3 regions of the Salinicoccus roseus genome follow, and region 2 is predicted to be linked to each of the others. Evidence: riboswitches for the same ligand, from Rfam matches in the RefSeq annotation. Region 2 holds a riboswitch; each other region holds the start of a gene.
What was found. Region 2 has a riboswitch for S-adenosylmethionine ahead of EDC33_RS02910 (methionine ABC transporter ATP-binding protein). Riboswitches for the same ligand answer to the same signal wherever they lie in the genome.
Positions count from the first base shown of each region.

Region 1: another riboswitch for S-adenosylmethionine. It lies ahead of EDC33_RS00135 (5-methyltetrahydropteroyltriglutamate--homocysteine S-methyltransferase); the one in region 2 lies ahead of EDC33_RS02910 (methionine ABC transporter ATP-binding protein).
Region 3: another riboswitch for S-adenosylmethionine. It lies ahead of EDC33_RS09375 (PLP-dependent aspartate aminotransferase family protein); the one in region 2 lies ahead of EDC33_RS02910 (methionine ABC transporter ATP-binding protein).

Region 1 is NZ_RKQJ01000001.1:4,463-6,729, reverse strand. Features, by position in the region: gene EDC33_RS00145 (YkyA family protein) at 1-172, opposite strand, end outside; gene EDC33_RS00140 (YceI family protein) at 326-856, opposite strand; SAM riboswitch class I at 1,025-1,121, shown strand; gene EDC33_RS00135 (5-methyltetrahydropteroyltriglutamate--homocysteine S-methyltransferase) at 1,207-2,267, shown strand, end outside.
Region 2 is NZ_RKQJ01000001.1:540,684-542,950, reverse strand. Features, by position in the region: gene EDC33_RS02915 (ABC transporter ATP-binding protein) at 1-984, shown strand, start outside; SAM riboswitch class I at 1,058-1,160, shown strand; gene EDC33_RS02910 (methionine ABC transporter ATP-binding protein) at 1,219-2,241, shown strand; gene EDC33_RS02905 (methionine ABC transporter permease) at 2,225-2,267, shown strand, end outside.
Region 3 is NZ_RKQJ01000003.1:33,831-36,097, forward strand. Features, by position in the region: gene EDC33_RS09375 (PLP-dependent aspartate aminotransferase family protein) at 1-979, opposite strand, end outside; SAM riboswitch class I at 1,044-1,153, opposite strand; gene EDC33_RS09380 (hypothetical protein) at 1,323-1,607, shown strand; tRNA gene EDC33_RS09385 (tRNA-Val) at 1,898-1,969, shown strand; gene EDC33_RS09390 (arsenic resistance protein) at 2,016-2,267, opposite strand, start outside.

The sequences.
Region 1 (2,267 bases), 540 kb from region 2:
GACGATTTTCCAAATCAGCCAGCTGTGTGAATGATTCCATGACTGACGTCTGCAGTTCCTCTATGTCTGACAATGATGTCTGTGCCTTTTCGGCCGGGCTGCTGCATCCTGCGAGCATCAGTAATGTGGCGGCCAGGATAACGGCGGCCATATTACGATAATGGAAAGGCATAGTTCATCTCCTTTATATATGTATTCCCATAAATTATAGCAATGCTTGCATATATAGTAAATTACAATATCGACCTTCTCACTATGAAAAAACGGTCTGGAGCCAATAGTTGGCTCCAGACCGGTCTGAAAGGAATATCTTCATCTTCTATGCCTATTCACTTTTTTCGGAGAACTGGAGCTCAAGCTGTGCCTTTACATCCTTGCTCACCAGTACACCGCCTGTTTCCAGCTGCTGGTTCCATGTCAGTCCGAATGCTTCACGGTTGATTGTGAACTCGGCTTCGAAGCCATGGACTTCCTGGCCCCAGGGGTTTGTACCCTTACCGTTGTACTGGAGGTCGATTGTCATTTCCTTCGTGATGCCGTTCATCGTCGTCTCACCCGTCACCGATACAGTATCCCCGGACTTAGTGACATTACTCGATTTGAACGTGATTTTCGGATTCTTTTCCACATTGAAGAAATCTTCTGATTTCAAATGTGCGTCCCGGTCTTCATTTTTGGTGCTTATGCTGTTTACATCTATTTCTGCATGAACTTCGGCATCCTCGAAAGTTTCGAGATTGTTTGTTTTCACTTCAAAATGAAAATCTTCGAAGTGCCCCTTCACCTTTGATACCATCATGTGCTTTACCTGGAATCCCACTTCGGAGTGGGCTGGATCTGTTACGAACGTTGTCATCATTAAAAACCTCCAATAATATTATCTCTAATTCAAGATAATTATATTTTACACCACTTACTTACTTTATGCAAGTTAATTATTAAATATATATAATAATGATCTCAGGAGGATACTTGACAGAAAATTCTTTATCCTTTAGAGTATGATGTAATATAATAATTGATACTCTTATCGAGAGAGGTGGAGGGACTGGCCCGATGAAACCTCAGCAGCGGACCCCAGGTACCGTGCTAATTCCAGGAGCACTGCTCGAAGATGAGATGAATGGATGATCATCATCCCCAATTTATCCACTTCGGACAATTGGGGATTTTATTATATTAATATTATTGGAAAGAGGGATCAGCATGACGAAAACGGCAGTCGAAGCACCATTCAGGGCAGATCACGTGGGGAGCCTGCTGCGGCCCGACAGCATACATAGGGCGCGCAAAGACCATCAGGAGGACAGGATCTCCTATAAACAGCTGAGGGAAATCGAGACCGAAGAGATCAGGAAAGTGGTCGACAAGCAGATTGAAGTGGGACTCAAGGCGGTCACCGACGGCGAATTCAGAAGGCGCTTCTGGCATACCGATTTCCTTGAACACCTGGACGGCGTGGAAGGATATGTGCCCGATACAGGCTTCCAGTTCGACGGCATCGAGACCGAACGGTATGATGTACGTGTCACAGAAAAAATCGCATTCAATAAAGAGCATCCGCATATAAAGGACTTCATCGAATTCAAGGAGATCGTGGGCGACCGGGCGGTACCTAAACAGACGATTCCAAGCCCGAACCAGATGTTCAATGCCGGCATACGGAACCAGGATATATATCCCGATGTCGAAGCATATGCCAAGGACGTCATCAAGGCCTATCAGGATGCGGTACAGGCGTTCTATGATGCAGGGTGCCGCTATCTCCAGTTCGATGATGTATACATTGCCGGACTCAATGCGCCGGAGATCCCATTCAATGACAGCGGCTATGACAGGGAATCCCTGATCCATCTGGCACTGAGGGTGCTGAACGGCGTACTTGAAAAGAAACCTGAGGACATGGTCATCACCACACATTTATGCCGCGGAAATTACAGGTCGAAATGGGCATTCGAGGGCAGCTACGCCAAAATCGCCCCCGTGCTCTTTGCCAAAGAGAAGGTTGACGGATTCTTCCTCGAATATGACGATGACCGTTCCGGAGACTTCGAACCGCTCTCCTACATTCCTAAAGAAGGCCCGCGGGTCGTCCTTGGACTGTTCACCTCAAAGCATGGTGAGCTCGAGGATGAAGATGTGATAAGGGAACGCGTTGCGGAAGCATCGAAATATGTTTCCAAAGATCAGCTCTGCCTGAGTCCCCAATGCGGTTTCGCCTCTACACACCACGGCAATGAACTTACTGAAGATGCCCAGTGGAAGAA
Region 2 (2,267 bases):
TCCTTGCTGTTCGCTGTGATGGTCTACATTTTCGCATCCGCCTTCCTCGACGGGTCGGCGGCCATGTCGGTCGGTACGATGTACATCCTGGTCGATTACATTACACGCTATTTCAACCCGCTGTTCGAAATCATCCGCCAATTGGATGTATACGAGCAGGCGCGGGTGGCGGCGCTCAAAGTGTTCGAACTGCTTGATGCGCAGGCAGAAGATGATGACACCGGTGTGCTCGGGGAATTCGATGGACATATTGCCTTCGAACGGGTTGGGTTTTCATATGATGGCACACACAAAGTACTCAAGGACATCAATATGGAAGTATCACCAGGAGAGACGGTGGCGCTTGTCGGCCATACAGGGTCCGGCAAAAGTTCGATCATCAACCTGTTGATGCGGTTCTATGACCCGACTGAGGGCACCGTACGCTTCGATGGAAAGGATGTCCAAACCATCGGCAAGCAGTCTTTGAGGCAGCACATCTCTATTGTACTCCAGGATCCCTTCATCTACAGCGGAACGCTGCTGTTCAACCTCAGATTGAACAATGCCGATATTACGGAAGTGGAGGCAGAGGCAGCACTCAAGAATGTAGGTGGGACTGAGATGCTCTCCAGACTGCCGGATGGCGTGCATACAGAACTTGCAGAACGCGGTTCGACACTGTCCCTTGGGGAACGGCAGCTGATTTCATTCGCACGTGCCCTGGTGTTCGATCCGAAGGTGCTCGTACTGGATGAGGCGACAAGCAACATCGATTCGGAGACGGAACAGATGATCCAGCATGCCATGAAGGTGGTAAGCCGGAACAGGACGACATTCATCATTGCACACAGACTCTCGACGATCCAGCATGCAGACCAGATTCTGCTGCTTGATGGCGGCCGTATTGTCGAGCGGGGGAGTCACGAGGCACTCCTCAAATCGGGCAGGGAATACGCCAAGATGTACACCATGCAGGTGGCCCATGTATCCGGAGTGGAATAATTGTGGCAGCCAATATTTTGAAATTTGACTTTTCTCCCACATTAATGTAGAGTGATGAGCATTCAATTGAATACTTTTATCCAGAGAAGTGGAGGGATTGGGCCCTGTGAAGCTTCAGCAGCAGGCCGGTAGGTACTGTGCTAAATCCCGCAAGCCTCAGGCTTGGCAGATAAACGATTGAAGCCATTTGCCTTTGGGCAGGTGGCTTTTTAATTTCAGGAAGGAAGTGGTGGAATGGCAATTGTGCTTGAAGATGTGTCGAAGACATATGAAGTCAAGGGGAAGAGGATCGAGGCTTTGAAAAAACTTTCCCTGACGATAGAGGAAGGGGAGATATTTGGACTGATCGGCTTTAGCGGGGCAGGGAAGAGTACGCTGCTCAGACTGATCAATCTGCTTGAGGCACCGAGTTCCGGCAAAGTGAACGTGAACGGGACTGAGCTTGGAAGTCTGGCGGGGGAGGACCTCAGAATCCGCCGGCAGAAAATCGGCATGATCTTTCAGCAGTTCAATCTGATCGAATCGAAGACGGTCTATCAGAATATTGAATTCGTTCTTAAGGCAAGCAAGTATGACAAAAAGAAAACGCGGGGACGGATCGAGGAACTTCTCGACCTTGTCGGACTCGGCGACAAGGCGGACAGCTATCCGAAAAATCTGAGCGGCGGCCAGAAGCAGCGTGTCGGCATCGCACGGGCCCTTGCGAACCATCCGGATGTCCTGCTGTGCGATGAAGCGACCAGTGCACTCGACCCTGATACGACGAAGACCATCCTGAAACTTCTGAAGCGGATCAATAGGGAGCTTGGCATCACAATCGTCTTGATCACCCATGAAATGGAAGTCATAAAGGAAGTTGCAGACCGTGTCGGCGTCATGACGGAAGGCGAAGTTGTAGAGATCGATGACGTCTACAGCATATTCAGCCATCCGAAGCATGATGTGACGAGGGGCTTCGTACAGGATATATATGATTTTGTCATCCCGTCCCATATCGACGTGAACGATCGTTCCGAAGTGATTACGATCAAATTCCTCAACGAGCATGCTGAGGCGAACTATGTGAACCAGCTCTACCGCCATTTTGAATGTGACATCAGCATTCTGAACGGACGCATCGAATACATACATGATATGCCTCTCGGCTTCCTGATGCTCCACATCAAGGGCGAACCGGATGAGATAGGGCGTCTGAAAAGCTTCATCGATGAATCCAAAGGAATAGAAAGGGCTGAAATCTATGCAGAGATTGACTGAGATTGCACCGCTCCTTTACCGTGCAC
Region 3 (2,267 bases), on a different contig from region 2:
CCAGACCAGGATATGTCACCCACTCGACCGCCGGATGCGCCTCCAGGAAGCGGGCAACCTCCTGCGCATTTTCATTGTGTCTTTCAACACGTATATGCAGAGTCTCCAGCCCCTGAATCAGCTGGAAGGCATTCTGTGGGCTGAGGCTCGCCCCGAAGTCCCGCAACAGCTGCACGCGGATTTTCGTGATGAAGGCAAGGGTTCCGAAATCCACAGCATAGCGGATGCCGTTATAGCTTCTGTCGGGTTCGGTGAATTCAGGGAATTTTTCGGTATTCCAGTTGAACCGTCCACCATCGATGACCACACCGCCTATTGAAGTGCCGTGGCCGCCGATCCATTTTGTTGCCGAGTGGACGACGATGTCCGCCCCCCATTCAATCGGCTTGAAGACATGTGGTGTGGCGAACGTATTGTCGACGATCAATGGCACGCCGGCTTCATGCGCTACTTCGGCAACTGCGGCGACGTCAAGGACCTGAAGTCCGGGATTGCCGATCGTTTCGGCGAATACAGCCTTCGTCCGCCCTGTGATTGCTGCCCTGAAATTCTCCGGGTCGTCAGGATCAACGAATTTGACGTTGATGCCGTATCTGGGCAGAGTGACCGCAAAAAGATTATATGTACCGCCGTAGAGGTTCGAACCTGCCACGATTTCATCCCCTGCACTTGCCAGGTTCAGTATCGACAGTGTGATGGCCGACATCCCGGAAGATGTCGCCACTGCCGCCACTCCGTCCTCAAGGAGTGCCATCCGCTTTTCGAACACTTCCACTGTAGGATTTCCGATGCGTGAGTAGATATTTCCCGGTTCATCCAGAGAAAACAGGCTCTCTGCGTGATCCGTGTCGTGAAAGACATATGATGTCGTCTGGTAGATCGGCACCGCCCTTGCGCCTGTTGTCGGATCCGGCGCCTGTCCGCCATGGAGCGACAGCGTCTCCAGGTCATAAGTTGCATTTTTCTTCTTCGTCAATATAATCTCCTCCTGATTGTAATAATAAAAAAACTCTCTTCCTATATAAGAAGAGAGTCTCCGCCTCCTCTTATCTTTCAGGAAAATCTCCTGCAGGAATTAGCACCTTATCAGACTCGATTGCCTGATGGTTGCCGGGCGTCATAGGGCCTGTCCCTCCGCCGCTCTGGATAAGTGATAGAACTATATTATCGATAATGTATACTACACTACTATGGATTAGTATATTTGTCAAAACATTTTTCAAATTTAAAATACTTTATTTTCCACTACTTTTCATGCCGAATATTTTACGCCCAAGCTGGGTAGGTGGTGGGAAAGAAGGGAGGTGGCGACAGTGGCGGATATGATGTCTGCAGAAAAGAGGAAACGGACGATGAGCCGGATCAGGTCCCAATCGAAACTCGAGAACAGGATTACGAAAGCTTTGTGGGCTGAAGGCTACCGGTTCAGGAAGAATGTGCGCACATTGATGGGGTCTCCGGATATCGCAATCCAGAAATACAGGGTGGTCATCTTCATCGACTCCTGTTTCTGGCATATGTGTCCGACCATGGCAACTGGCCGAAAAGCAATCAGGAATTCTGGAACAGGAAGCTCGGGAGGAACATGGAGCGCGACCGGGAAGTGAATGCCTATTATCATGAAAAAGGTTGGCATATTATGCGGATGTGGGAACATGAATTCAAGGAGGATTTCAAGGGAGCCATAGACAGGATGACGGCTTTCATAGAAATGGCAAAAGCCGAGACCATGAGAGGGAAAAAATAATACCCGGAATCGTCATTTCGTTATTGACAATTCCGGGTTAACATTGTAAATTTGAATATGTAGTTTTTAAATCGTGATCCATCAGACAGGCACTTGTCCATCAGGTGTTGAAATTATTGTTTCGGGGTCCCGACGGATAAATAAAAGTAAGGTCTGTTAGCTCAGCGGGAGAGCACTTCGTTGACATCGAAGGGGTCACTGGTTCGATCCCAGTACAGACCATCCAGCACCACAACGCAAACATCCAGTCTATTGACTGGATGTTTTTTTATTTATATGGAAACAGGACCCTCGAAGCAAGGCCCAGTACCGGCAGTTCTATGATGGGACCGATGACGAGGGACAAGGCGATCAGCGGCTGATTCGGGAATGCTGTGACTGCAATGGCGAGTGCAAGGGGGGAATTGCGTGCCAGTATCATCATGATCAGACTGACGGATTCCTTCCTGCCGAACCGGAACAGTCTGCCCGCACCCTTCCCCACTATGAAGGTGATCACGAAGAACAGCACCAACGACGG